One region of the Alteromonas sp. ABH4_457 genome, then DNA from elsewhere that is predicted to be linked to it. Evidence: predicted binding sites of a transcription regulator. Region 1 holds the regulator's gene; the other holds the start of a gene.
The links. Region 1 encodes LexA, which represses DNA repair genes until DNA is damaged. Its sites were predicted from a motif close to TACTGTATNNNNATACAGTA; they were not measured.

Region 1 (15,531 bases):
AGCAAAAGCACTCTGTTTTATTCAGATAAAGGGCCGCCTGTCCCGGACTGACAGAGGGAATTGCCTGAGCAATGATGTTACTGGCAGCCGGGTTTCTGACGTAAAACGCCACGGTATTCACTTCCCCGGGGTGCACCTTCACACGCTGTGTTTCTGCACGAAATTCCCAGGGCATACCGCTGTTTGTGCGGGTAATAAATTCTACGGTCACTGTGCGGCTGGTATCGATATCTTTGCCCTGCCACACTGCGGCCCGGTTAGCCGTTTTTCCGTTGATACCGGTGATATCACAGAACACGTCATACAAAGGCACCAGAGCGAAACCGAAGCCAAACATACCCGCTACGACCACAAGCAGTCGCAGGGTAAGGGTGCGGTTACCGGCTGCGCGGTTGTCCATTTTGATAACTCACTTCACAACCGGAGGCGTTTCAAACGTGTGGTAAGGAGCAGGAGAGGGAATTTCCCACTCCAGACCTTCTGCACCTTCCCACACTTGTGACGTAACCGGTTCGCCCTGCTTTTTGCAGGCTTTAATGAGCAGTACCAGGAAAATCAGCTGGGATAACCCGAAAGCAAACCCGCCAATACTGATCCACTGGTTGTAATCAGCAAATTGCAGCGAGTAATCAGGGATCCGCCGCGGCATACCCGCCAGTCCCACAAAATGCATAGGGAAGAACAGCACATTCACGGAAATCAGTGAGCACCAGAAATGCCACTTAGCCAGCGTGATATCAAACATTTTACCGGTCCACTTGGGCAGCCAGTAATACACCGCAGCCATAATGGAAAACACCGCTCCGGTCACCAGAACATAATGGAAATGGGCCACGACAAAGTAAGTATCGTGGTACTGAAAATCCACAGGGGTGATTGCCAGCATCAATCCGGACAGGCCACCGATGGTGAACAGCACAATGAAGGCCAGAGCAAATAACATGGGGATTTCAAAGGTCATGGAACCCCGCCACATGGTGGCCACCCAGTTAAACACTTTCACGCCGGTGGGTACGGAGATCAGCATGGTGGCGAACATAAAGAACATTTCAGCAAACACCGGCATACCTGTGGTAAACATATGGTGAGCCCAGACAATGAATGAGAGCAGGGCGATGGAGGCAGTGGCGTACACCATGGAGGCATAGCCGAACAGGCGCTTGCGGGCGAAGGTCGGCACAATCTGCGAGATAATGCCAAAAGCAGGCAAGATCATGATGTAGACTTCAGGGTGCCCGAAGAACCAGAAAATATGCTGGAACATCACCGGATCACCGCCGCCGGCAGCATCAAAGAAACTCGTCCCGAAGAATTTATCGGTAAGCACCATGGTCACTGCACCAGCCAGTACAGGCATTACAGCAATCAGCAGGAATGCAGTAATAAGCCAGGTCCAGACGAACAGTGGCATTTTCATCCACGTCATACCCGGCGCACGCATATTAAAGATAGTCACGATTACGTTGATTGCGCCCATGATGGAGGAAATCCCCATAATATGGACTGAGAACACAAACAGCGCGGTACTGTCGCTGCTGTATGTCGTCGACAGCGGCGCATAGAAGGTCCAGCCGAAAGCCGGGCCACCGCCTTCCATGAACAGTGAACCTAACAACATGGAAAATGCAAACGGCAGGATCCAGAAGCTCCAGTTGTTCATTCTGGGCAATGCCATATCCGGTGCGCCAATCATCATGGGGATCAGCCAGTTAGCCAGACCGGTAAACGCCGGCATGACAGCACCGAATACCATGATCAGGCCGTGCACTGTGGTCATCTGATTAAAGAAATTCGGGTCTACGATTTGTAAACCGGGCTGGAACAGTTCGGCGCGGATCACCATCGCCATCGCGCCGCCAGTAAGAAACATGATGAAGGCGAACCACAGATATAACGTACCGATATCTTTGTGGTTAGTTGTCAGCACCCAACGCATCAGGCCTGCCGGAGCGCCGTGTCCGTGGTGATCATCGTGATATTCATCATGTGCCGCAATGTGCTCCGGCGTCATAGTTTCAGTTGCTTTACTCATCGCACGCTCCTATTTACCGGTTGCTACTGCATTAACGTCTTTAGGCTGGATCACATCGCCGGTGTTATTTCCCCAGGCATTACGCTCGTAGGTAATCACCGCAGCGATATCTTTCAGGGACAGCATCTTGCCAAACGCCTGCATGGCCGTGCCTGCTTTACCGTTAAGCACAATATCGATGTGCGCTTTCTGATCCTCCAATACCATCTGACTGCCTTTAAGTGCAGGGAAAACGCCCGGCAACCCCTGACCGTTAGGCATATGGCAGGCTGCGCATGTCGCGTTGTACACTTTCTCGCCGGTACTCATCAGCTCTTCTTTGCTCATGCTCATGGCCAGCAGGCGCTGCTCTTCTTCTTTCGCCTGTTTCACAATGGCTTCCTGCTCTGTCATCCAGTTTTTATATTCATCCGGGCTCTTCGCAATCACCACTACCGGCATGAAACCATGATCCTTCCCGCACAGTTCAGCGCACTGTCCACGGTAGATACCGGGCTCATTCACTTTGGTCCACGCCTCATTGATGAAGCCCGGATTAGCATCTTTCTTTACTGCGAAATCTGGCACCCACCAGGAATGGATAACGTCGTCAGAGGTGATCAGGAAGCGGACTTTTTGTCCGGTAGGAATGACCAGAGGACGATCTACCTCAAGCAGGTAGTTTTCCCCTTTTTCGAATTTGTTCTCAATCTGCTCACGCTGTGTGGCCATGATGGAGTAAAAGGACACATCGCTGTCCATGTACTTGTAATGCCATTTCCACTGGGAACCGGTGACAAGAACCGTCATTTCAGGTTCACTGGCATCTTCCATCGCGATGAGGGTTTGTGCTGCCGGGACGGCCATAAATATCAGGATCAGGAAAGGAATGACTGTCCAGGCGATTTCTACTTTCACGTTTTCGTGGAAGTGCGCCGGTTTGGCGCCCCGGGATTTACGGTGCTTGAACATGGAGTAAAACATCACACCGAACACCACCACAGCGATGGCCACACAAATTGAGAACATCAGCATATGCAGGTCGTACACCTGTCCACTGATGTCTGTGACACCTTGTCTCAGGTTGATTTCACCTGCCCGGTCTGATGTTGCCATGGTTTCTGCTTGCAGCGACGCCGGAATAACAGACATCGCTAACCCCCAAACCATCATTGCGTTACATACGAGTTTCTTCACTCAACACCTCCGTGATGGAGGATCTTGTGTAATACCCTGCTCACAGGACCCTGTCGTATCAGGCTATCCGCCTGTTAATTTTTATCTATTTTTGTTATTTTTTCGTTAACAACGGTATAAGAATTAAACAGATTTCATCTTGTGTCTAGTCTTTCTGAAAAAATAAATGGCCGGGGTGGCCTCAGAAACAGGGTCAAAGCACTTCATTCTGATATTTCGAATGTTTCGTTCAGATCTTCGACACATCCGTATTTAAGGAACGCCGTATTATAGGTAAGTAAATCGTCCTCACACTTGTGACATCAACGTTATGAAAGGAATGTGTAATGAATAAATTTATCCCGGCAGTATTAGTTTCAGGTTTAATCAGTGCAGGCGCATTCGCGGCGCCTGTGAGCTATCAGATTGATCCTACTCACACCAGCGTTATCGCTTCATGGAATCACTTCGGATTCTCTAACCCGACAGCCGCCATCAACGGCGCTGAAGGCACCATCGTGTTTGACAAAGACGCGCCGGAAGACAGCAAAATCGATGTGTCGGTGAAAATTGATACCATTGATTCATTTGTTAAAAAGCTGAATGAAGAATTTGTCGGTGCTGACTGGTTCAATGCAGCGAAGTTTCCTTCTGCCACCTTCACCAGTACAGATGTTGAAATGACAGGTGATAAGACGATGGAAGTGACCGGCGATCTGACGATCAAAGGTGTGACTAAGTCCGTCACTATGGATGTCACTCTGAATGGTTCAGGTGTACACCCGATGACACAGAAAGAAGCGATAGGTTTTGATGCAATGACCACCATCAAGCGTTCTGACTTCGGGATTGATATGTATGTACCGAATGTGAGTGACGAAGTCACGCTGCACATCACCACAGAAGCACAAGCTAAATAAGTTTTCGCATCACCGTCCAGATGCCCGGCCCGCGCGAGCGGGCTTTTTTATTGGTAGCGGCCTGTTAACTGCGGTAGTCTGATTGTTTTTATTGTCAGGGATTGCTTCTATGTTGCGCCGCGCTGTTTTCTCCTCTTTTCTGTTATTTTTAACACCCTCTGTTTTTGCCAAAGATCTTCCTTCCGGCGCTATTAACGCTCTGTTTGAAGAAGCGGTAAGTCATGACACAGTGCCGGGTATAACCATGGCACTGGGCAACGATAAGGGCATGCTGATGGCTAAAGGCTACGGTTTTGCCGACGTGGAAAACCATGTACCGATGACGACAGATCACAAGGTGCGTATCGGCAGTGTCTCTAAACTCATCGCTACGGCCGGATTAATGCGTCTTGCGGAAGCGGGCAACATTGATCTGGATAAACCGGTAACTGAATACGTCAGCGCATGGCCTGCTGATAAACCGGTCATTACTCTGCGCCAGCTTACCTCACATACAGCAGGCATCAGGCACTACAAAGAAGGTGCCAATGAATTCCTTCTGAATGAAAGTTATCCGGATATCGACAGTGCACTGGCGATGTTTAAAGATGATCCACTGCTGTTTGCACCCGGCACAGATCACCGTTATTCAACGTTTGCCTGGACACTGGTCAGTGCCGCAATGGAAGGGGCTGACGCGTCCCGGGATTTCCGCGCCATCATAAACGAAGAAGTGTTCGCGCCGCTGAAACTGGACAACACGGTATTTGACGACCAGTACACCATCATCGATCACCGGGCGAGACCTTACACCGTACACGAAGGTGAGCTGATTAATGCGCCACAAACGGATCACAGCTATAAATGGGCCGGCGGCGGTTTTATTTCTACGCCGTCAGATATTGTCCGGTTTGCTGTAGCCCATGTGGCAAGCGATTACCTGAAACCAGAGACTACCCGCGCCATGTTTACTCCTGCCAGGCTTAACAATGGTGAAACCGTGGGCTTCGGCATAGGCTGGAAAACCGGTTTTGGCGATTACAAAAAACGTAAAGCGTATAAAGATAACGTGAGCGCGCTGGCTTTGATGGACGATATTCCTGATGCAGTGATGCACTCAGGTGGCAGTATGGGCGGCATTACAATGACCATTCTTTGCCGTGAACATAAAACAGCGGTTACTGTAGTAAAAAATGTCAGTGGTGAAGACAATGCTGATGTTTTTCTGCTGGCGCTCAAGACACTGCACTTTGCACATACCAGCCAATAGTAAAGAAAAAGGGCGATGATGGTTTATATCATCGCCCTTCCAATTTTTAGCGCTGTGGCCAGCGCACACAATAGTTATTGCACCGCGCTTAGCGAAAGGACTTACATCCAGTCAGCATTGCGGATTACACCTACAGCCAGACCTTCAATGTTGAATGGTTCAGCAGCAAGATCCACCTTTATGGTATCGAATTCTTCATTTTCTGCATGCAGCCAAACTTCGCGGCCGCGTTTTTCCAGACGTTTTACCGTGACATCCTCATCAACCCTGGCAACAACTACCTGCCCATTGTGCACGTCAGTAGTTCGGTGAACGGCAAGTAGATCACCATCCAGAATACCGATATCTTTCATACTCATACCGTTTACACGTAACAGGAAATCCGCACGGGGGTGGAACAGATCAGGGTCGACCTTGTAATGCATTTCCACATGTTCCTGCGCCAGAATAGGTTCACCTGCCGCAACACGGCCGATTAACGGTAAGCCTGCGTCTTCATCGTTTTCTGCTTCCAGCGGAATATTCAGCTTTATACCCCGTGAGGTACCCGCCAGAATTTCGATTACACCTTTACGGGCCAGCGCCTTTAAATGCTCTTCTGCTGCATTAGCTGATTTAAACCCTAATTGCTTCGCAATTTCCGCACGGGTGGGCGGCATGCCGGTTTCCAGCATGGTGGTTTTGATCAGTTCGAGAACTTCCGTTTGTCTTGGAGTAAGTGGACGCATAAACAGCCCTGTTTTTCTATACAGTTCCTGTGAGTATATACAGTTGCGCTGGTTTGACAAGGGCTGCCGGCGAAATTATTACGCTTATTCAGGGGGCGCAGTTAACAGCGCCTGGTTTTCATTGCAACGATATGCATTAGTTGTACATTGTAATACGCTGTTTTAGTTCTCCTTGGGAATAAAAAGGTATCTTCTTATCAAGAAATTTTAGCCAGGGGCCTCCTAATCAGAACGCCACCGGCTAAATTTGAGGGAGATTATGCAAGTTGTTTAATCAAGGCTTGCGCGACAGCTTCGGAGCTGGCTGGATTTTGGCCTGTAATCAATCGGCCATCTTCAACTACGTGAGGCTCCCAGTCCGCACCTTTTTCATAGTGACCGCCAAGACGAATGAATTCATCTTCTATCAAGAATGGCACCACATCAGTCAACTCCACCCCCGCTTCTTCTCCGTTAGTAAAGCCAGTAACTTTACGACCTTTGATAAGCGGCTCGCCGTTATCAGTTTTTACATGACGCAGGACCCCAGGGGCATGACACACAAAACTGATTGGCTTGCCTGCCCGCTCAAACGCTTCGATCAGTGAAACAGACTGTTCTGACTCAGCAAGATCCCACAGGGGGCCATGGCCGCCCGGATAAAACACCGCATCAAAATCTGTGTGTGACACGTTTTCAAGTTTGACAGTGTTCGCCAGTACTTGCTGCGCCTGTTGGTCTTGCTTAAATCGCTCAGTCGCAGGGGTTTGAAAATCAGGCAAATCACTTTTCGGATCCAGAGGTGGTTGTCCCCCCAGAGGTGAAGCCAACACCAACTCAGCACCAGCATCTGTAAAGGTGTAGTAAGGCGCTGCAAACTCCTCCAACCAAAAGCCTGTTTTTTCACCGGTGTTACCCAGCTCATTATGCGATGTAAGTACCATTAAGATTTTCATATAAACCTCTCTATCTTTTAACAATATGGATGAATCAATGATTAAAAAAAAGCGTCTACGGCTGCTTGTTTGTCTGCATACGGTGCTCGCAATCGAAGATTTGATACACCCGCTTCGCTTTGTACTACCACCGCCCTGGCATGAGAGAACTGGCGGAAGCCATGAATACCATGGTAAGCCCCCATACCTGACGCGCCCACACCACCAAAAGGCAGCTCATCAATAGATACATGGGTCATGACGTCGTTGATGACCAGCGCTCCGGAAGTCGTTTGTTGTGCAAATACTTGCTGTGCTGTCCTCATTGAAGTAATAGGCGGCTAAAGGGCGAGGGTGTTGATTGATGTAATCAATTGCCTCGTCCTCTTATTGATACAGACGAATGGGCAATAATGGACCAAATATTTCTTCCTGTATGATTGCCATATCGTCGGTTGTCCCAATCACTAGATGCGGAGCGATTTTACGGCTTGAGGCGTCATAAGCCGGTTCATTTTGCGGCGCAAGATTGATGATCTCTGCGCCTTTTTGACGTGCATCTTCTAATAGATCGACTAAGCGCTGGTAATGGTGTTCGTTAATGATTGCGGTGTAATCGGTATTTTCTTGAATGCTTGGGAAGGTTTGTCCCATAAATTCTCGCGCTTGAGCTTTGAACGCTTGAGTTTGCTCTGCAGGCAGCAAAACGTAATCTGGTGACAGGCAAATTTGACCTGCATTAAAGGATTTAATCGTTAATGTGCGCTCAACTGCTTTGCTCAGGTCAGCACCTTTAGCCACCATAACAGGCGACTTTCCACCCAGTTCCAGAGTCACTGGCACAAGGTTCTCTGCAGCAGCACGCATCCCCTAGTACTACGGTTAGCTCTTCAGGGCCGAAGTAACGGGCCACTAACTCAGCCAATAATTCTGAAGTCTCAGGCGTCAGTTCAGAAGGTTTTAACATGGCGCTATTACCCGCTGAAAATACACCAGCTAACGGTCCAAATGCTAAATTGATTGGAAAATTCCAGGGACTAATGACACCAACAATCCCTAACGGTTGAAACTGTATTTCAGTGTGCATTTCAGGATCAGGTGAGGCGGTTTGTTCTGCCTCCATCCAGGTATCGAGATTATCGATGGCGTGTTGCAACATATTACTGGTTGTTACCATATCGGCCACGTAAGACTGATATAAGCTACGGTGTCCAAAATCTTCGCTCATGGCAGAAGCAATGGCTTTATGGTTATCACGGATTAATTTTATACAGCGCGGTCACTTAACTTGACGCAACCTGCTGTATCACAACACATTGCAGGACTAGAGGTGGCCATTGGGCGACCTTTATTTGAGCGTTCTTCTAGTGGCGTCGAGCCTACCTCCACAGCGGATGAATTAGCCATGGACATTGGTGATAAGCTGGAAGTAGCTGAGGCGGCTTTGGCTTAAGCAAGAGCTCGATCAATGGACATCTCTGGTGTCTTGCAGATAGTCGGACATGCGGATTTTATAGCTGAGATACTCAGTGTACCGATGCTACCGTTATTGGAGTCGGGGGTGAAAATTCGTATGCACACCGGTAACGGCAGTATGGTGTCGGACATGTTACTTGAGGGGCACTGTGATCTGGGAATCTCAGCCCACCCAGTCTTAGATGATCGTTTAAAAAGCGAGCTGATTTATACCAGTAAATTACTCCCAGTGGCCGCTCCAAGTACCGTAAAGCGCATATTGTCAGCACAAGACTTTGGTTGGTCTGTTATGCCCGAGTTCTTATGTCAGCAGCAAATTGCTCAAAGCGAACTCATGGAGATCCCTTCGCCAGTTGGTACACATGAAATTCACTACTACCTAATTTGGTTACCCAGTGCTTTACGTCAAGTCCGCGTTGCTCACGCAAGACAGACCTTACTCACTCAATTATGGTCGTAATGTCGCCGTTTACCCCGGCGCCATTACTTATCTTTTTCAGTAGCTAACGCGTTATGCACCGCCCGGGTGAGAGGATAAAACCAGAGCACCACAGCCCCGAGCAGACAGCCTGCGCTGGCTACCAGCGAAATGATTTCGACAAACAGCACAGACTCAATATCAGCGTTTGCACTCTGCGCCGCATATTCCAGCGCACCGGCAATCACAGCAAAAGACAGCCCGTCGCTTATCCGCATCACCAGATGAAATGCGCCAAAGGTAAGCGCCTGATTAGGTATCCCCTGATCCCTCGCACCGTACTCAATGGTGTCTGGTAATGCTGACCACACCAGTACCAGCAGTCCGCCTGAGAAAAAACCACAAACAGCGAAATAAACACATGCACCGGTCATCGTGGCCGGGGTCAGCAGAAGAAAGCTAAGGAAAGTCACAGCCAGCCCGGCCAGCGCAAGGATCATGGCATGATGCTTTTCCATGCGCTGTGAGAGGTGGTTAAACCAGGGTAGCGCCACCAGCTTTCCTGCCGCCAGACTCATAATGAACCAGGTCGTCAGCTTCTCGTCGTGAAAAAGCATGCTTGCGAAGTAAACGCCGGATTTGTAGAACACCGGAATAAAGATACACGGCAGTAATGAATATACCGCCAGTACCATGAATGCCTTATTTCGCAGGAGTGCACGGAATGCTTTACTGAGCGGAGGCGGGTGTTTGACCGCTGTCAGATTACCTTCCCGCCAGACCGGCAAAATACATAAATAAATATTCACCAGCATGAACACGCTTGCCGTGATAAGCAAGATAGTCCGCATCCCGTTATCCTGTGACTCCAGCATAGCAAGTGTATCGCCGGCAAATGCGGCGAAGAGCAGGATTGCACAGGAATTATAAAAAATGCGGGATGAAGACAGACGTGTCCGCTCATGGCTGTCTCTGGTCAGTGACCCCATCATCGCGTTGTGAGGTATGTCTACCAGTGCATAACCAATGCGAAAGAGGATGGTCACCACAAGATAAAAAGTAAACAGGTAGTCCGCACCGGCCGGCAGGGGATAAAACAAAATAGCGAACGACAGTACTGTCAGCGGCGCACCTGAGGCGATGACTTTCTGGTAGTGCAAATTATATCTGTCGAGAAGCAGAGACAGCGAGATATCCAGCACGCCGGATACAAGCAGAGACACCATCAGGATCAGGCCCGCTGCCGCTGCCCCCAGTCCCTGTATATCGGCAAAATAATAAAGCAGCAGTAAATCAGTAAAGTTCCAGAGTGTACTTTTAGTAAAAGCACCGGATGCATAGGCCTGTCTCTGGAAAGATGTCAGCATGAGCAGCTTCCGGAGGGCGGGATAGCAACCGGCATATTCATATCAGAGCAGCGGCCCGCAGGAGCTTCGCTGCACGTATTTACAAGTCAGATCTTCTTTCTCTTCATAGGGACGATGCAACACAAGCTGTTGGATCAGCTTGCCGGCCGCTGCGCGTCCCAGATTGCCCACCGGCTGGTGCACAGTGCTGAGTGGTGGCCACAGATTCTTACTGGAAGGGTCGTCGTCAAAACCTATCACCGATACATCATAAGGGATCCGCAATTTCAGCTGGCTGGCCACTTTGTAAACCAGAGTGGCAAGATAATCATTGAAGGTAAAAAATGCGGTGGGGCGATCGTCCCCGGACAGCAGATGGCGGATAATCTTTTCATATTCTTCATCTGACGACATAGGGCCCTGAAAAACCAGCGATGTATCAACAGGAATATCAAAATCGCGGTGCGCTTCTTCATAGCCCTGATAACGCAGTAAGCCACCGTGTACATTGTTAAAATTAATGATCGCAACACGGCGGTGCCCCAGCGTAAGTAAATGACTCACCGCCTCTTTCACGCCGGCCACAATGTCACAGGAGACGCAGCTGTTGGCGTCCAGTGACATAGGCAGAATTTTAACCGCCGGTTTTTGTTCAGCTTCGATGACTGACAATACTCCCTGATCATCACACAGTGGTGGCGTAAGAATGTAACCGTCAGGGTTTGAACGTTCCGCCAGTGCCTTAACCTGTTCCGCCAGCGAGGTTCTGTCTTTTACCGGCCGCACCAGTAAATCGTAGCCAGCTTCGTCACACACTTCGATAGCACCGGATGTCAGTCTCGCCGAATAGGAGTTCGAGGCATAGTCCATATATAAGAGACAAATAAGATAAGACTGTTTGGTGCGCAGGCGCCTGGCATTGAGGTCCGGCCGGTAGCCGGTAACGGCCACTGCACTGAGCACCTTTTCTTTATTTTTATCTCTGACTGTCGGGTCATTATTTAATACACGCGATACCGTTTTAATTGATACACCGGCAACCCGGGCGACATCATGTACCGTGAGATTCTTATCCGTCTTCATTATGGCGAGCTTCGTTTATTTATGAACACATTGTGCCACAGAAGACACCTGACAGAGAATCCATCAAGTTGTAAAAAGTTTCGCAAATAGACAACGATAGCATATATTATATAAAAATAGATTTATAACCATTCAGAATATGTAAAATAAATATAAATTAAATCATAAAATTAAACTTAACTAATTTAACAAACAGTTAAAAGACAACGATAGACTTTTCAAATATCAACGTAGTATGATTGTTAAACATTTAACAGATATTAAACATTTGCCACACCGGAATCTGCCGTACCGGTGAGTGATAAAAATAAAAACCGTTAATTTGCCGGGTGCTGATAACAGCCCCGAAAAGGACTACACTCTGAGGAGAAAATCCGATGTTTAACAAAAAACCACTAAATCGCGCATTGTTGCTCGCACTGGGCACGATGACATCCACTTATGCCGCGGCTCAGGACAACACCAGTGATGACGCGAAAACGAACTCACAACTGGAGGTCATTGAAGTCACCGCACAAAAGCGGGTACAGGGCTTCATGGAAGTACCGGTTGCCGTTACCACAGTATCCGGCGAAATTTTAGATGCCGCTCAGGCCACAGAATTCCAGGACTTAGTTCAGGTAAGTCCGTCGGTGACATTTAACCAGTCCGGCGATATGCGTGGTTCCGGTGTGAACATTCGCGGGATTGGTACCACCGCGTTCCAGACTGCTGTTGAACCTACTGTCAGTACAGTCATTGACGGTGTCCCCCTTGGCCGTACGGTACAGTTTTTGTCGGATCTGGCAGATATTGACCGGGTTGAAGTACTACGCGGACCGCAGGGCACCTTGTTTGGTAAAAATGCTTCCGGTGGTGTACTGAGTATTTTTACTAAACGTCCGGAAGATTCATTCTTTGGTGAAGTCCGCCTTACGCTCACTGATGATGACGCCTGGGGCATGATGGGTCAGGTGACCGGCCCGATCAGTGACAATGTGCGCGGACGGTTGTCTTTTTATAACCGTGATTTCGATGGTTTTGTGGAAAATGTTACTAATGGCGACACCATCAACGGAGACGAAAGTAAAGGTGTAAGAGGTAAACTCGATATCGACCTGGGTATGAATGACAACGTTTATATTATTGCCGATTATTCCAAGCAGGAAAGGGACTGCTGTACGTCAGTTTTACAAAGTATTGGCCGGGGTTCACTGGCAGACTTGCATCAGTTAGGAGAAGACTATGCCGACGTGGATGTATCCTGGGGTAACAACAAGGTCAAGATTGCCAGTCCGGCATATTCCAACACTGAAACCGGCGGGATCTCAGTTGAATACAACCACAGCTTTGAAGACTTTGCGCTGACCTCAATTACTGCTTATCGCGGCTTCACCCTGGAAACAGCTCAGGATGCAGATATCAATCCGTACACGTCGCCGGTAACAGGCCATGTACTGTTCACCAAAAACGGCGCTTCCGGCGGCGGCGATCAGCAACAAACCCAGTTCTCACAGGAACTGCGTTTATCCGGCCAGGCCACTGATAATATTTTCCTGACAGCGGGTGCATTCTACTGGGAGCAAACCGTTGAGCGTTATTTTGAACGTGAAGTGATGCGCTGCGCCGATGCCTACGATCCGGCTGTGGGCACTGTCGCCTGTTCAGAAGAAGGCTCAGGCATCGGTTTTGCTGCGATGGACTCAAAAGTTGATACCCGCAACTACGCATTCTTTGGTCAGGCAGACTGGGATGTAACCGAAGATTTTACTGCGTCATTGGGCCTGCGCTACACCAAAGATGAAATATCTTTTGATTTCGCCCGCGGCGCTACAGTCATTACCGGCCCGTTCTCAGGATTACCGGCACTGCCTGCGTCAGCCGGGTATTTCACCAATGAAACCGAAGACGACGCACTGACAGGTCGCCTGGCGCTGTCGTACGATATCAACGATACCACCATGATTTTCGGTAGCTATGCCGAAGGTTACAAAGCCCCTGCGTTCGACCTGATTTTCTCGCTGAACGAAAGCCGAACCGCACCGGTACCGGCGGAAACAAACAAAGCCTGGGAAGGCGGCGTGCGTTCAGAGTTTTTCGACCGCAGATTGCGTCTGTCTGTCACCGGTTTCCACACTACCTTCGAGAATTTCCAGGGTCAGGCTTACAACCCGGAAACGGTGACCTTCTCACTCACCAGCGCCGGTGAAGTGATCACCGAAGGTCTGGAAGTAGAGTTTAACGCCAAGCCTGTCCCTGAGTTACTGATCAGTGGTGGTGTCGCCTTTATCGATGCAACCTACGGTGAATTCCAGGATCAACAATGCTATTTCAATCAAACAGCAGCACAAGGCTGTATTGACGGCTTCCAGTCGATTACCGGCGGAGATGTGCCTAACTCTCCGGATACCAAGTTTACTTTGTCCGGCAAATACAACATCTACCTGGACGGCGACATGGATATGTTCGTCAGCGCCAATTACCGCTGGCAGGATGAAACCCAGATGAATCAGAACCAGGCACCGTATCTTATTCTGCCAAGCTACAGCGTATTGGATCTGACTGTCGGTCTGCAGGCTGATGACGGTAAATGGGTCGCCAGTGTATTTGCGAAAAACGCACTCAACGACACCTATGTTGCTCAAATCGGTACCGCTATCTTTGATCAGAGCAACATTAACGCGCAGCTGACCAGAGACTTCCAGCGTTATATGGGTGTTGAATTTACATACCGCTTCGGCGCTTACTAACCCGGTGGTACATTTCGCGGATAAAAGACAACGTTGCTTTTATCCGCACTCTTTCACTTTTACGAATACGGAATAAGCAACCATGCCCGACACATTCACTAAGAAGCTGTTAACTGCTGCCAGCGCCATCGCCTTAAGCTTGTCGATGAATGCCAGCGCTGCAGAACAACAGCGTAACGTTATTTTTGTACTGATGGATGACCTTCGCTACGACGGTATGGGTTTTCTGCAGGAAGAACTGCAAACCCCGAACATTGATAAACTGGCTGAAACCGGTGTGTATTTTCCCAATGCGGTAGTGACATCTTCACTGTGTTCACCCAGCCGCGCCACCATTCTTACCGGCATGACCGCCCGTAACCACAAGATTGTTGATAACAATAACTCCAGTGAAGAAGGCCTGACCTTCTTTCCCAAATACCTGCAACAGGCAGGCTATCAAACCGGTTTTTTCGGTAAGTGGCACATGGGCAGCCATTCAGATATGCCCCGTGACGGATTTGATAAATGGGTCAGCTTTCCCGGACAGGGAGCGTATTATCCGACTGACGCCATTCCGGCTCCGATGCTGGCGAAAGGTATGGTGAATCAGCTCAACGTGGACGGTAAACACGTTAATCAGAAAGGCTACATCACTGACGAGCTGACGGATTACGCACTGGACTGGCTGAAAAATGATGTGAAAGGAAACCAGCCATTTTTCATGTACCTGAGCCATAAAGCCGTGCATTCCGATGCCACGCCGGCTGAGCGCCATAAAGGACAGTACGATGATGTGGATTTCAAATTACCGGACTCAGCGGTGGTGACAGAAGAGGACGCTAAAAACAAGCCCATGTGGGTACATAACCAGCGCAACAGCTGGCACGGCACTGACTTTTTCTATGCCAGCGACCGCACTATGGAAGCATACCTCAAAGAGTATTACGCCACCTTGTCAGCCGTTGATGACAGCCTGGGCGAGTTAGTGCAGTACCTGAAAGACAACGATCTGTACGACAATACCATGGTGGTATTTTACTCTGACAACGGATTTCTGATTGGCGATCACGGCCTTATCGACAAGCGCAATGCTTATGAAGGCTCAGTACGCGTTCCTCTGGTGATCAGCGCGCCGGGCCTGCTGCCACAAGGTGCGACCAATGAAGCACTGGTGAGAAATCTGGATATGGCTCCTACTTTCCTCGAACTGGCGGGCGCTGCGCAACCTGAACAGTTTGAAGGAAAAAGCTTTTTACCCGTGGCATCCGGCAAGGTAGCAGAAGACGAGTGGCAGTCACCTGATTTTGTTTATGAGTACTACTGGGAATGGTCTTTCCCCATGACGCCGACCACCTTCGCCATTCGTCGCGGCGATCTTAAATACATCCAGTATCACGGTGTCTGGGACATCGAAGAACTTTACGATCTGAAAAACGACCCGGAAGAAATGCATAACCTTATCCGCGATCCGAAATATGCTCATGAGTTACTGCCACTGC
Region 2 (15,531 bases), on a different contig from region 1:
TGTCGCAATCAAAGCATATGACTCGGCACTTGAACTAATCGATTTTCATTTAGCTAATCCGGTTGTTCCAACTTCAGTGCCGAATCCATTGCAACAATCTCAGGTTATTTTATTTTTAAAAGCCTGGTTGTTTGAGCAAAAAGGTAATAATAATGAATCTGCGCAATGGCTTTCAAAGGCGTGTGCGCAAAATGCAGATTATTTTTTCCCGTTTCGCTTACAGGAACAGGTATTGCTTGAATGGGCAGCAGAGCATAATTCGCATTGGTTAATCGGCTATGGTTTAGGTAATTATTATTATGATAAACGCCGACATAAAGACGCAATCGAGGCGTGGGAAAAGGCTGCTCAAAATTGCGACTATGCAACTGTGTTTCGTAATTTAGGTATTGCCTACTGGAATATTGAGCAGGATGAAGTAAAAGCAAGAGAAGCCTATTTAACGGCACTTAAGTTTGCTGGTGGTGATGCCCGCTTGGTATTTGAATACGACCAGTTAACTAAACGCAGTGGCGATTTAGTAGAGCATAGATTGCAATATATGCAATCAAATCTGGATTTAGTGTTGCGTCGTGATGATGCCTGTATTGAATACTGTGCTTTGTTAAACGATAGCGGCCAAATGACAGCTGCTTTAGACGTTTTGACTACACGTCGTTTCCATCCTTGGGAAGGCGGTGAAGGGAAAGTGCTAGCACAGTACACTAGAGCAAAAATTAAACTTGGCCAGCAAGCGTTTGCTCAGGCTAATTTCGAGCAGGCACTGGCTCACTTTGAATTTGCGTTTGAAACACCTGGTAATTTAGGCGAAGCGTACCATTTATTGCAAGCCAAAGCAGAAGTTAACTATTGGCTGGGCATGACGTTAACTCAATTAGGACAAATTGAACTGGCAAAAAATGCATTTGAAGCTTGTGCCAATGAAAATAACGATTTTCAGAATATGGCCGTAGTCAGTTTTTCTGAATTATCTTATTTTAAAGGATTAGCCTTGATTGCATTAACTCAGTTCAGTGAGGCGCAAAAACTGTTTAATGACATGTTGGCTTATGTTGAAACAGAAACACAAACACAAGCTAAAATCCCTTATTTTGCTACATCTCTACCAAATCTACTTGTGTTTGAAGACGATATTCAGCAAAGCCGTGATCAAATGCTGGATCTGATTGCTAGCCTAGCAAAAAAAGGGTTGGCCTTATTGGCTGAATGTGAGAATAATCCAGCGGAAAAAATAAGTATTTTAACCCGCAGTTTCTGACCTGACACCCTCTCATAGCATTTAATCTAGATCTATGAGAGGTGCTTTAACTCTTTGAGGTATAGTTTGTAAATGTAACTTTTGTTAATTTTTATAAGATAATCCATCGAAAATAATTGGTATTTCCATTTACATGCAAGGCATCACCTATAACATTAATTCCTAAATACAAAGTGTTTTAAGCTTATTAATCCTATAGACTCAGCCCGAGATAATAAGCAGGCTACAATTATTTAATGGCATTCAAGTAAAATAGTGTGCAACTGACATAATGAAATCAAAACAAAACGACCTCAATATGACTTATATCTGGATGATCAGTTTAACCGCAGCATGCGGTGGCTTTTTATTTGGTTATGACTGGGTAGTAATTGGTGGTGCTAAACCATTTTATGAAGCTTTTTTTGCGGTGTCTGACCCTTCAGTTTCGGGGTGGTTAATGGGATCTGCATTAATTGGCTGTATTTTCGGCGCTATTTTATCTGGCAAAATTTCAGATACATTTGGTCGGAAAAAAGCATTGCTATTGTCTGCCGTCTTGTTTGTTATTTCAGCCGCAGCAACTGCATGGGCCGACAATGTGGATGTTTTTGTTTGGGCCAGAATTATCGGCGGGGTCGGAATTGGCATAGCGTCAACTGTTTCGCCTATGTATATCTCTGAGCTGAGTCCGCTTGAAAAACGCGGACAGTTAGTTTCGATTAATCAGTTAACGATAGTTATTGGTGTATTAGCAGCACAACTCATCAATTTAGTGATTGCAGAGCCAAACTCGGCGGCTGCGACTCAAGCTCAGCTAATGCATACCTGGAACGGACAAATTGGCTGGCGTTATATGTTTGCGGCTGAGCTAGTTCCGGCAATGTTATTTTTAATTCTGGCCATTTTAATCCCTGAATCACCACGCTGGCTAACGCAAAAAGCTCGCTTTACTGAAGCGCGAGAAGTGTTGGCTAAAATTGGTAGTAGCAGCTACACAAGTAAGGTTCTAACCGAACTAAAGGCTAATTTGTCAGTAAAGCATGGCAGTGGATTTGAGGATTTGCTATCACTTAAACCCGTGTTAATCATTGGTATAGTACTGGCTGCATTTCAGCAATGGTGTGGCATCAACGTAGTATTTAATTACGCGCAGGAAATTTTTACAAGCGCAGGATTTGATATTGACGATACACTAAAATCCATTGTAGCAACCGGCTCTGTGAACTTAATTTTTACTTTACTCGCTTTACCTTTAGTTGACCGTCTAGGGCGACGTAAACTCATGTTATTCGGTTCAATTGGTTTGACGATTATTTATGCCTTGATTGCACTGGCTTATCAAACAGGCACTTTAGGTTTGCCTGTTCTGCTGCTGGTACTGTGTGCAATTGCAATATATGCGATGACATTGGCACCTGTTACCTGGGTATTACTAGCTGAGCTTTTTCCTAATCGGGTTCGTGGCGTAGCTATGGCTATCGGTACTTTTACTCTTTGGTTTGCTTCGTTTGTTTTAACTTACACTTTTCCATTGATTAATCATACTTTTGAAGCACAAGGGAGCTTTTTGATTTATGGCATTATTTGTTTACTCGGGTTTATCTTCATTTGGCGAAAAGTACCGGAAACCAAACAGCTGTCGCTTGAAGAAATTGAGTTGAAACTGAATATTACTGCTCCGGTTGAGCCAAAATCACTACAGCAGAGTGCAAATGAGAAACAAGGCTAGGGCTTTCAACCCTAGCCTTGTTGATCAAATCATCTTCTAAATAACTGATCCGAAGTCTGCTACACCTTTGCCATCCCGTGGTCATTGCCAGGGAATGGTGATGCGGTCTCCATAAACCGCCGTACCCTTTTGAGTAGTTGCCACATTTCCGTGCACTTATGATTGCGAGTGATAGTTTCATGCAAGGCATGCCACAACTTTTCAATCTTATTAACCCAGGGGCTGTAGACTGGCTGGAACAACAGAATAAACTTGGGATTTTGCTTCAGCCATGCCTGTGTTTTCTTACTTTTGTGAATGATGTAATTGTCCACGATCAGCGTTATTGTCTTCGCCTTTCTGTATGTTCTTCTTAGGTGCCTCATTAGGCGGATAAATATCTCTGAACATTTTGAATGACGACCAACATAAAGCACTTTACCTGTACCCGCGTTAAGCGCACCGGCCAGATAATATTTCTCATTTTGTCCTGGCGTTGGGACTAACCGCTGTTGTCCTCTAAATCCCCAGTCAGCACCTATCTTCGGATTCAGGTGAATATCCACTTCATCTTCATAAAACACAGGGTGCTCAGCAGAACACTTATCAAGCGCTGCTTTAATCGCAGCAAGTTTCTCTTCCTTGTGTGGATCGCGGATCCGTAAAGTCGGGGCTGCTCTGCGCCAAACGATGCCAAGTTCTGGCATCCACCGTCTCAACGTCGAGCTATGTATACGAATGCCAGTATTTTCGTAAATCACTTTAGCCAGCAATTCCGAACTCCAACGGCTACGCTGATAGCCCAGCTCCTGAGGTGTCCAGTGAATCAACAGAAACAAGAGTTTGACTATCGCGTCACCAGGCAAATAAGCCGGTTTGCCATGCTCAGCATCTTTTAAACCTTCTATTCCTGATTCTTCATACCACTTACACCAGCGACTGACTGATGAACGTGCAGCACTCAGTAATAACGCAACACGCTTACGGGATTGGCCCTTGTGTACCAAAAGCACCGCATTTGCCCGACGACTAAAGCGTTTATCCTTACTGCATTGGACGATTTTTTCTAAACGGCGTCGCTCAGCCCGGTCAATCAATGATATTCTGTTCATGCTCAGTGTGGTTCTCGATAATTTCTTTTTGGCGATTGATCTGATCGCAGAAATCACACTGAGTTCCCCCTATGGGGTGATCTACACTTAAGAACAGTTATTTAGGACAGATTTCCCCTTAACCCCAGTTCACTGAGCGGATCATCTGGCTCAAGGACATCCCTAACGAGGCCATTTTATTCAACACTGCCACCCGGGCCATGACTTCACCCACCTGCGCGTCATAATCCCGCAAACGAAGCTTGTCACCGGTCAGGGATTTATATCGCCACATGGCCCTCTCAGCCAGCGAACGTTTGCGGTAATCCGTTTCTTGCTTCCATTGTTTGAGTTTGCCAGCCTGTAATGCCTTGTGCGCAGGTTTTTAATAAAAATTATAATAAAGCAATTTACCCGGGCGTTTTCAACGTAGAAAAAACTTTACTTTACACAGCCAAAATACTGTATATATTTACACATACTGTATAAACATACTGCGGTGAACACATGCTGGTTAATCTGTCGATCAAAAATTTCGCTGTTGTTAAGCAATTATCTGTCAATCTTGAGTCTGGTATGACGGCCATCACCGGTGAAACCGGTGCGGGTAAATCTATTGCTATTGATGCACTCAGCCTTTGTCTGGGTGAGCGGGCCGATGCCGGCGCGGTGCGTAAAGACGCGCCTAAAGCAGAAATCGTTGCCCATTTTAATCTGAAAGGCCATAAAGCTGCACTGGCCTGGCTGGATGAGCAGGAATTGCTGGATGAAGATGACGACAGCTGCTTTGTACGCCGTGTCATTTCCCGCGAAGGCAGATCGAAAGCGTTCATTAACGGCACACCGGTATCGCTGCAACAGCTGAAACAGTTCGGCCAGTACCTCATTGCTATCCATGGCCAGAATACTCATCTTCAGCTTTTGAAAGACGATTATCAGCGAAAACTAGTTGATCAGTATGCCGCGCATCCTGCCTTGCTGAGCGCCGTGTCAGATAACTACCGCTTGTGGAAACAAAAACAGTCGGAACTGAAAAACCTGGAAACACAGGCACAACAACGTGCTGACCGTCAGCAACTGCTGGCCTATCAGGTACAGGAACTGGATGAGTTTGCTATTGAAGACGGCGAATTTACCGAACTGGAAATTGAGCACCGCAGGTTGAGTAACGGCCAGACATTGCTGGAACAGGCGCAAACGAGTTTTTATAACCTGTATGAGAATGATGAGGGTAACGCGTTATCCATTATCCAAAATGGTCTTGACCGTCTGTCTGAGCTGGAAGAACACGACAGCGCCCTGACGCCGATTATTGCCTTGCTGAACGATGCCTCTATTCAGGTAGAAGAAGCGGCCAGAGAATTACGCAGCTATTGCGATGACCTTGAAATAGATCCTCTGCGGCTGCAACAGGTGGAATCCCGTTACAGTAAAGCCATGGAGCTGGCACGAAAGCATGCCGTGATGCCTGAAGAACTGTTCGGGCATCACCAGGCACTGGCGGCAGAATTTGCCGGTTTGGAGCAGGATGAGAATCGTCTGGAAGATTTGCAGCATGAGGTCGTTGAAGCTAAAGACGCTTACCGTCAGGCCTGTGAGGCACTTTCGGCATCAAGGCATGTTGCTTCGGTTAAGCTGGCAGAAGCGATTCAGGGGCAAATCCGTCAGATGAATATGCCTCATGCGGTCATCGATATTGCTGTCGATTATCAGGAAGACAAAACGCCTGTAGCGTCAGGTCTGGATGATGTGACTTTCCTGGTGTCCACAAACCCCGGCCAACCGGCAGATAAACTGGAAAAAGTGGTGTCGGGCGGTGAGCTGTCGCGTATCGGGCTTGCCATTCAGGTATTGACCAGCGACAAACACGCAACACCGACCATGATTTTTGATGAGGTCGATACAGGGATCAGCGGCCCTACCGCCGCCATTGTAGGTGGTTTGTTACGCCGGCTGGGTAAAGTGAGTCAGGTCATGTGTGTTACGCACTTACCTCAGGTTGCTGCACAGGCCCATAACCAGTTGTTTGTGACCAAGTTCAGTGATGGTAGTACAACAGAAACACAGATGTTGCCATTAACGAAGCAGGACCGGATAGACGAACTGGCCCGGTTACTTGCCGGTGATAAGGTAACCGAATCAGCACTGGCAAATGCCAGAGAACTGTTAGAAAGTGCAGAATCGAACTAATAAGCGGTTGATTGGTCATAGGTGATTGGGTAGCATGCTGTCGCGCATTATTTTGCGACAGCCGCATTCTGACACTGGTTTGCCGGCAAAGGTAATGCCTGTCACTATAATCAAAGCATAACTGGACAAGCTCACGCATGAAGTTGTATCAAATCGCTATTTTGTTAACCGCTGTATTTTTCACCACTGCCTGTAACAACTGGATCTACCGGATTGATGTGCCACAGGGCAACTTTCTGGACGAACGTGACGTTAAAAAGCTGCGTGTTGGCATGACCAAAGAGCAGGTTGTTTATGTTCTTGGCCACCCTGTTGTTGAAGACTCTTTTGATAAGAGCACATGGTATTACGTGTACGATATGAAGCGCGGTATGTCCAAACGCGGTGAAGATTTCCAGAAGCAACTGGTACTTAATTTCGACGGTAATGTGCTAACCACCGTAGAAGGTGACTTCGAACTGTCAGAAGATTTTAATACCCCGCTCGATCAGTAAGCATTTTTGGTCCGGAACACCAAAATGTGGTGTTCCGTACTACTCCCGGATACGCTCTCCCCTTCCCCTGCACGCCAAAAATCCATAACCCACTGATTTTAAATACATAATCACTTTTGGCTCAGCAATTGCTGAACTTGTCATACTTTTTACACTCATTCGTGTGCGGTTATTGCTCATTGTTAAGTGAATGCTTCCCGGCAAAAAACGGGAGTATTAACGCCATACCGGACACACATCACTACAAAACGGAAAATAGAATGCTAAACAGGAATCGCTCAATTATTGCTTTATCACTTTTATGTGCTGTCACGCTATCAGGCTGTGTAATCAATGTCGGTGGGAACGGTGATTATCACGATGGCGGCGATGTAAGCAGTGTACTGGGATCGGTAACCATCTATGAAGGCCGTCATGCAGGCGATGTGTCTTCCGTTAACGGAGACGTGACTTTGCAAACATTTACTGTTGCTGAAGATGTCAGTACGGTGAACGGCAATATCAGTATTGCAGATAACGCTGCAATCAATGAAGCGAGTACGGTTAACGGCGATATTAATGCCGGTAAAAACCTGAATGTGTTTGGTGATATGTCTACGGTAAATGGCAATATCGGGCTTTCTGTGAATAGTCTGGTGGAAGGCGATTTGGAAACAGTGAATGGCGATATTACGGTGCCGGATGGCGAGATAAAAGGCTCAGTCACAACGCAAAATGGTAATGTCACCTTGTCAGGCAATACCCGTATCTACGGCGACATCGTATTTGAAGAAACTGAAAATGGCTGGATGAAGAAAAAATCCGAACAACCGGTGCTTTCAATCACGGAAGATGTGGTTGTTAACGGCAATATCATTTTAGAGCGCGCCGTTGTACTTGAGCTTGCTAATCCTGCGCTGGAAAGCAAAGTAATTAGACGTAACAACAGCAACCGCAGCTAATCATTGCAGGCCGGACAGAAATACAACTGTCCGGCCTGCTTAATCACTTACCGGTTAACGTCACGTCCAGCCAGACCAGGCGGTGATCAGAACTCGCTTCACGATCTTTCACCAGACGGTACAACGGGCTGGCTTTTTCGGGCCAGAAAACACCGCTACCGGTCACTTCAAAACCATATCTTGACGGTAAAACGTAATCTGCCCTTGCCCCCCAGTGTGCAGTGAACCTGCGGCTGTAAGGCTCTGTTGAATGTTCACGGCCACCCTCACTTTCCGGGATAACATTGCCGTTCACATACCGGTTATCAATAAGCTGTTCTATGACGCCGGGCCGGTGTTTACCACCCGCATCGGCAGCGTTGAAATCGCCCGCCAGTACGAAACGGGTGTTTTCCGGCAGGCCGGATTGTTTACCCTCATCATCAGTAATATATTCGCCTTTATCCGGAGACAGATAGTCAGCCATCAGCCTGATTTCATCATGGTTCCGCTTACCGTTACGATCCTCATCACCATCGAAATTAGGCGGTGTGGGATGCATAGCAAGTACATGCACAATGCGGCCATTAACGTTAACGGGTATATCCCAGTGAGACTTGGAGCTTAAACGGAACTCAGCCCATTCCTCTTGGTTATACCAGGGAGTATCTGTGGCCGGGTCAACGGGCTTCTGAGCACCGGGCATATCTTTCCACTTAAATGTCTGCAAGCTGTGCACCTGATCATGCACGACGGGATATTTCGACAATACAACCATGCCGTACTGACCGGGATACAAGCCAAATCCCCACGCATCACCGCCTGTTCCGGTGGCTTTACCATCGTTATCCAGATCGAAAGGAGACGGCTCACCGGTGTTCACCGGCGCGAGATAAACGTACGGGTAATCGATAGCAGATTGCCCGTGCTGACTGACATTCAGATAATTTTGAATAAAAGCCCGCACACCATCGCTCTGCGATTTGATGTAATCAAACTCATTAAGCAAAATAATATCCGGCGCGGTGCGCTGAATGATCTCAGCAATATTTTTGACCTGCGGATTATTGCCATCTGACAACACCTTTTTAAGCACGTCATCACCGGGCGGAAGCCCTGAAGAAGGGTAATTCGTCGACTCCATACTTACGTTAAAAGTAGCCACTCTCAACGTATCAGATGACTCTGTTCTCCCGTGTTCGGCCGGTAACATAGAGCGGATTTTGTCTACCGGCAGGGCTTTTACACTCCCGTGAAAACCCTCCACGTCCTCAGCCATCAGCAGACTGTTATAAATGGCTTCCTGCGTTGCTTCAATCACCGCCTCGAATAAAGGTGACAACTGACTGTTCGCCATCACGGTGGATGAATGCGCCGGCGACTGCTCGTCACGACGTAATGCATCTGCGTTAGAAAAGGCTATAACATAATCGCCGGAGCCGTTTGTCAGGCTGGCACCGGTTCGCGCAACACCGGCCATGGCCCGCTTTGCCAGCCTTTCCAGATTGCGGTCGTCCAGCGGTGCGTCTGTTGCAACCACTATCATGATAGAGCCGTCAGCAGCGGTATCGTTATTCATTTCTTTATACAGGTAGTGCTGATTTAGCGCTTCCCCGGCTTTCAGGCCGTCAATATTCAGGATGCCGCCAAAGTTACTCTGTACCAGCACACCGACCGTGTATCCCCCCAGTGATGCAGGCAGCAAACGGCTGCTTGTACCAATTCCGCCTTTCCACCCGAAGGCGCGGGTACCGCTACCGGCACCATTATTTCCCTCTGCAACCGGGCCACTTTGCGCTGTATTGATAGCCTGAATCACATCAGCTTTCGTTACGGTTCTGCGGCGGATGTCGTTAAGAAATCCGTCGTTTGTTTCACCTACGACAGCATTCACCGATGCCACGTCTTCATTCCCCGGTTGTGCCAGCGTCCATTCCACTACACCAGCAATACCTTCAGCCACATTCAGTGTATTGGTAAGCACAACGGGTGTTTCAATTTCTCCCAATTCCCGGATTTGACTGATCCCGGTCATTTTGCCGTAACCATTACCCACGTATACCGCAGCCGGTACCTTACGTTGCCGTAAATTACCCTCTGCCGGAATAATGGCTGTCACACCGGTGTGAACGTCTTTTCCGTTATGAAGGGTTACCTGCCCCACCCGTACGCCTGCGACATCGGTAATACTGTTCAGTTTTCCGGTCGCAAGTACACCAGGCGCGATGCCAAGATCACGGGCTCTGACCTGCTCTGCGTCTGCGCTGACATGCATAAGCGGCAACACCAGCAGTAACGCCGGAAGAATTCGTTTTCTCATGTTGTTTTCGTTTTTTATAAATAGAAATGGAGAAGAAAAAGTGTCACACGATAGTACACAAAATTCAAAAGGAAGACGGCTACGTACCGGTTATAAAAGACTGATAGCATGTTCAATTAAAAACAGACAGGCACCAATCAGCCCGCCCACCAACGTACCGTTAATACGCACTTTTTGCAGATCTTTACCGATGTTCAGTTCAATTTGTTCCGCCATCTGGTTGTCATCCCATGCCAGAATGGTTTTACGGATATGGTCAGTAAGAAAATCTGCGAGCTCCGGCGCCATCGCTCTGGCTGCTTCTGCGATGTGTACATCGATAGCGTTGGCCAGTTGCTCATCGTTTGCCACCGATTTACCTGCTTCCTGCAGTGCATGGGATAAACGGTCTGTGAACTTGCCGTCTGTGGCTGCAACATCATCGATTAACCAGCGTTTCACGTCGCCCCACACCTGAAACAGGTACTGCTGAAGGGTATCGTTATTCAGCAATTGGGTACGGATATTTTCCAGCTTCTCTGTCATTGCAGGGTCGGTTTCCATCCTCGCCGTGAAGTCCTCCAGCTGGCGGTCGAAACTCTTGCGTACCGGGTGTTCGCTGTCGTTGGCAATATCCGCCAGAATGCTCACAATGGCTTTGGAAGCGATGTCAGCGCCCTGCTCGCTCAACCAGGTGGTTGGCAGTATTTTCTCCAGTCGCCGGTACTCTGTTTTCAGCCAGCTATGCAGCTTTTCAGCAATAAACATCTGACTGTCAGGCCGGTGAGCAAGCTCTGCGATTTTATAAAGCAATTGATCCAGCACCTCCTGATGGCGCTTATCACGGGTCAGAACCCGTAACGTGCCGGCCGCGAGAGGCGAAAGATCCATTTTCAGCAGAGCCCGCTTCACTCCGCTTACCATCATGTCCTGAACGGGTTTATCATCCAGCGTGTTAATGATCCCCACCAGCGAGCGCGCGGCGAAGCGACTCAGACGGTCTGCGTTTTGAGGCTCACGCAACCATCTTGCCATTCCCTGAGCAGGACGGGCATCATTGACCAGTTTTTCGATAGCGACTTCATTGAAGAATTTTTCCTTCACAAAGCGGGACAAATTACCGGCAACCGCCGCTTTGTTATTCGCTACGATATTCGTGTGAGGGATTGGAAATCTGGCCGGAATAGGCCTGAACAATGCGCTGACGGCAAACCAGTCAGCCAGCCCGCCAACCAGCGCAGCTTCTGATGCCATCTTAATGAGCCCGGCCCAGGCGGGCCATGGCGTTATCCACTGCCGGTACTCTGCCAGCGTCGCAAGAATAAAGACAAACGCAGCTCCCACCAGCCAGAAAAGCGCGATGCGTTTTGCACGCCGGAGCTGCTGCTGTTTATTATCCGGTAGCACGTTTGTCCTTGTATTAATGTTGCATTACTTACCTGACTGCACGTCATCAGGCGTATACATCCTATCCACTATATGGTGATGAAAGTGCAGCCGGCAAACCCTTTATGACAATTACGGGTGGTTAAATGTAAAAGGATATTAATCCCACTGCGGCGCGAAATCCGGATCCACGATACGTTCGCCGTTGTCCAGCTCATCAATGCGCGCCACATCATCTTCTGACAGCTTGACAGCGGTATAATCGAAGTTCGCCTGCAAATGGTCCTTATTCGTTGATGAAGGGATGGCATGGATACCTTTTACTTCCATCCACGCCAGTACAACCTGTGCAGGATTGGCTCCGTGCGCGTCAGCAATGGCTTTGAGTTCATCATTTTTCATGACTTCGCCCACCGCGAAGGGCATATAGGCGGTAGTGGAAATACCAGCCTGCATACAATGTTCAACCACCTGACGGTTTTGCATAAACGGGTGAAGCTCTATCTGGTTAGTGAGTATCTCGCCCTCTCCCAGAATCTCAACCGCTTTGTCGATTTGTGCCATGGTGAAATTAGACACACCGATATGGCGCGTTAAACCTTCTTCCTTAGCCTGCTTCAGTGACGCCAAATATGACTCCATGGGAATATGATCATTGGGTGACGGCCAGTGGATGAGCAGCAGGTCAACATAGGCCATTTTCAGTTTGTTCAGACTTTCATGCACAGACGGAATGAAGTGACCCTTATCAAGATGGTCGTGCCATACCTTGGTGGTCACGAACAGTTCTTCACGGGGAAGACCGGCAGTTTGAATTGCATTGCCGATTTCTTCTTCGTTGCCATAAAACTGGGCGGTATCGATATGGCGGAAGCCGGTGGAAAGCGCATCTGAAACCGTTTTTCTTGCTACCTCTCCTTCTAAACGAAACGTACCTACACCTAATTGAGGCATCGATTGCATTATCTTCTCCTGTATTATGAATTCACCTTGTCTACGCTAAGACATTGAATACAGATTACTTCACTTTCTTCAGGTATTGGTTTTAATACTTGCATGCCAACGGTCTTATCGTGCAAAGGCAATTGCATTGATAGGCTTGTGTTACGACTAAAGTTTAAGTGAACAGGACGAATACGATGCGACGCGCTATCACTCTTCTCGCTGCCGTATTGCTTTCAGGTCATGCTTTTGCGGCGAAAGATACTTTCTTTGTAGGTGTCGAAGACAGTTCAGGCAGACAGGTCCACCCGGTAAACGGTGGCAAATATCACCCGGTGCTCGATGCGGTGATGACAGCATTTGCTCTTGAAGAGGGCTTTGAACTGGAATATGTGCCCCTTCAGGGCGACGCTTACGATCAGTGGTTTAAAGAAAACATGATTGATTTCCGCTTTCCGGATCACCCCCGCTGGTCTGCCACAGACGGCACGCTATTTTACAGCCAGCCTGTGGTCGGTATTTGTGAAATCACCCGTGTGTTGCCTGAGAATCAATGGATGCGAATCCCCGACGTGACTGCACTGGGTATTATTGAAGATCAGCCGGTTTCCAGTGACTGGTTAGAACAGGAACGTAAAGGCTACACAAAAATAGTGTCATTCTCTGAGCCGACACACCTGGTAAAGGCGCTGGTTGACGGTGAGGTTGATGCCATTATCACAGACAGCGAACTGCTGAATGATGCAACTGCAGCACTGAAGCTGTCAGGTAAACGCATTGTGGCATCAGAACATATTCAGGATAAGAAAGAGAGCCTGCGGATTTCCAGTGAGCAGTATCCGGCGATGCTGGAAAAATTAGATGAATTTCTCAAAACGCACCGCGGGCTGATTGCTCAGGTTGCCCGCCGGCACGGTATTGATAACGGGCGTACCTGTTTAAAGAAACGCCCTTCCAGTCAGTCAGAGCTGGCTGACTGATTACGTTGATGAGACTGCCGTGTACGGTGTTTTTTCACCGAGCGGCGCATACGGGTAAGGCGGGCATGATCAAGTTTACCCTGTCTTACATCCACCAGCGTTTGTGTTTCATCGTCCAGTTGCACCAGTTTACGAAGGGCATTTAACTGCTCCAGCGGCAACTCTACCCAGGCCCCCTGCGGTAAACGCTTTTGCAGCTCCACCGGTCCGTAGCGCACGCGAACGAGACGGCTGACCTGCATTTCCTGAGACTCCCACAAGCGACGTACCTCGCGGTTACGGCCTTCAGACAACGTCACGTTGTACCAGCGGTTCATACTCTCTTCTTCACCGGCAGGCTTAGAACGGGCTTTGATTTCAGTAAACCGCGCCAGACCATCTTCCAGTTCAACCCCTTTGGTCAGCGTGTTCAGCGTTTTACCGGACACTTCACCGAATACGCGTACAGCATACTCACGTTCAACTTCACATTTAGGGTGCATTAAGCGGTTTGCCAGTTCACCGTCATTGGTGAATAACAACAGGCCACTGGTATTGATATCCAGCCGTCCTACGGCAATCCAGCGTCCCACGCGGATAGCTGGCAGACGGTCAAATACTGTGGGGCGGCCTTCAGGATCGTGACGGCTGCATAATTCACCTTCCGGCTTGTTATACATTAATACACGGCATACCGGTTTTTCTGCCTGACGGGATAACAGATGACCGTCTACACGGATTTGCTGGCCGGGTTCAACACGGTCGCCCAGTGTCGCAATTTTGCCATCTACCGATACCCTTCCGGCTTCTATCCACCGTTCCATTTCACGGCGGGAGCCCAGTCCCTGGTTAGCCAGGACTTTTTGCAACTTTTCACTCATTTTCTTCTCGCTTTTGTTCAGCGGTTTCAATCGCACGGTCGTCGTCAGACGGTGCCTCTAGTGTAGCCGTCGCAGGCGGCTGTTCGTTGTCTTCAAGCCCTTCAAAAACCTCAGATCCGGGTAAATCGGCCAACGACTTTAACGAAAAATAATCCAGAAACTGTCTGGTAGTGGCATATAACGACGGTCTGCCCGGCACTTCTTTGTGCCCTACCACTTTGATCCAGTCTCTTTCTGTCAGGGTACGGATAATATTACTGCTGACTGCCACCCCGCGTACCGCTTCAATTTCGCCGCGGGTTATGGGTTGACGGTAAGCAATTAACGCCAGTGTTTCCAGCATTGCACGTGAATAACGGGGCGCGTTCTCCTGCCACATGCGGCTCAGCCAGGGGCTTAAGCTGTCCAGTGACTGAAAACGATATCCGCTGGCCACTTCAACCAGTTGAATCCCTCTGGGCTGATAGTCCAGCACCAGCTCTTTGAGCACCTCGTTCAGCGCCCGTTCACTGACTGTAAATTCAGCCAGCACAGACTCTCGCAGTGCCAGTTTAGTCATTGGCGCATCGGCAACAAACAGTGCGGCCTCGACCAGTTGCTTAAGCTGGACTTTATTAATCTTCTTCATGACGGCCCAATTTTACATGAATTCTGGCAAATGGTCCTGTCTGAACGCACAATAAAAGCTGTTCTTTTACTAATTCCAGAATCGCCAGAAAAGACACCACCACACCTGCTCTGCCTTCTTCCGGCGTGAATAACGCATCCAGCGGTGTGTAGGTCTCACTGTTTACCATAGCCAGAATCTGGCTCATGCGCTCACGGGTACTCAGCGCCTCCCGCTCAATTGTATGATGTTCAAATGCAGCAGCCCGCTTCATGGCATGGCTGAATGCCAGCACAAGCTCCTGCAGTGACACATCCGGCTCTATCCGCACCGGTTGCACACTCAGAGCCACATCAGCCTTCACTGCAAACACATCACGCTCCATACGGGGCTGTTCATCCAATGATTGTGCAGCTTCTTTAACGGCTTCGTATTCTCTTAACCGGCGGATCAGCTCCGCTCGCGGGTCTTCTTCATCTTCCGGTTCATCGCTTCGCCTTGGTAGCAGTAACCGGGATTTAATTTCAGCCAGAATCGCTGCCATCAGCAAATATTCGGCAGCTAATTCCAGCTTCAATGTTTTCATAACCTCCACATATTCCATGTACTGCGCCGTAATGTCTGCCACGGGTAAGGTTACGATTTCGAATTTTTGTTTGCGGATAAGGTACAAAAGAAGGTCCAGCGGGCCTTCAAAGGTTTCCAGAATGACTTCCAGTGCATCGGGGGGAATGTACAGATCTGACGGCTTTTCAATGACCGCTTCACCATTGATAAACGCCAGTGGCAAAGGTTGCTGAACGGGGTCGCTTAC

Region 2: the regulator LexA is predicted to act here: its motif matches at 4,519-4,538, upstream of recN (DNA repair protein RecN).

The regions. Positions count from the first base shown of each region.
Region 1 covers NZ_JBSWXN010000002.1:597,083-612,613, forward strand. Annotated here, with positions in the region: gene ACXAGR_RS05795 (cytochrome c oxidase assembly protein) at 1-400, opposite strand, end outside; gene ctaD (cytochrome c oxidase subunit I) at 410-2,032, opposite strand; gene coxB (cytochrome c oxidase subunit II) at 2,042-3,127, opposite strand; gene ACXAGR_RS05810 (YceI family protein) at 3,535-4,107, shown strand; gene ACXAGR_RS05815 (serine hydrolase domain-containing protein) at 4,217-5,356, shown strand; gene lexA (transcriptional repressor LexA) at 5,458-6,084, opposite strand; gene ACXAGR_RS05825 (type 1 glutamine amidotransferase domain-containing protein) at 6,342-7,019, opposite strand; gene ACXAGR_RS05830 (aldehyde dehydrogenase family protein) at 7,061-7,324, opposite strand; gene ACXAGR_RS05835 (aldehyde dehydrogenase family protein) at 7,386-7,865, opposite strand; gene ACXAGR_RS05840 (aldehyde dehydrogenase family protein) at 7,792-8,268, opposite strand; partial or broken gene ACXAGR_RS05845 (helix-turn-helix domain-containing protein) at 8,284-8,451, shown strand; gene ACXAGR_RS05850 (LysR substrate-binding domain-containing protein) at 8,467-8,934, shown strand; gene ACXAGR_RS05855 (MFS transporter) at 8,958-10,259, opposite strand; gene ACXAGR_RS05860 (LacI family DNA-binding transcriptional regulator) at 10,302-11,321, opposite strand; gene ACXAGR_RS05865 (TonB-dependent receptor) at 11,699-14,050, shown strand; gene ACXAGR_RS05870 (sulfatase family protein) at 14,133-15,531, shown strand, end outside.
Region 2 covers NZ_JBSWXN010000007.1:44,640-60,170, reverse strand. Annotated here, with positions in the region: gene ACXAGR_RS18075 (DUF5107 domain-containing protein) at 1-1,258, shown strand, start outside; gene ACXAGR_RS18070 (sugar porter family MFS transporter) at 1,530-2,969, shown strand; gene ACXAGR_RS18065 (IS630 family transposase) at 3,029-4,060, opposite strand; gene ACXAGR_RS18060 (hypothetical protein) at 4,179-4,334, opposite strand; gene recN (DNA repair protein RecN) at 4,547-6,229, shown strand; gene ACXAGR_RS18050 (outer membrane protein assembly factor BamE) at 6,367-6,723, shown strand; gene ACXAGR_RS18045 (DUF4097 family beta strand repeat-containing protein) at 6,984-7,664, shown strand; gene ACXAGR_RS18040 (P1 family peptidase) at 7,708-9,963, opposite strand; gene ACXAGR_RS18035 (DUF445 domain-containing protein) at 10,054-11,349, opposite strand; gene dkgB (2,5-didehydrogluconate reductase DkgB) at 11,488-12,291, opposite strand; gene ACXAGR_RS18025 (type 2 periplasmic-binding domain-containing protein) at 12,468-13,250, shown strand; gene rluB (23S rRNA pseudouridine(2605) synthase RluB) at 13,229-14,110, opposite strand; gene scpB (SMC-Scp complex subunit ScpB) at 14,103-14,738, opposite strand; gene ACXAGR_RS18010 (segregation and condensation protein A) at 14,725-15,531, opposite strand, start outside.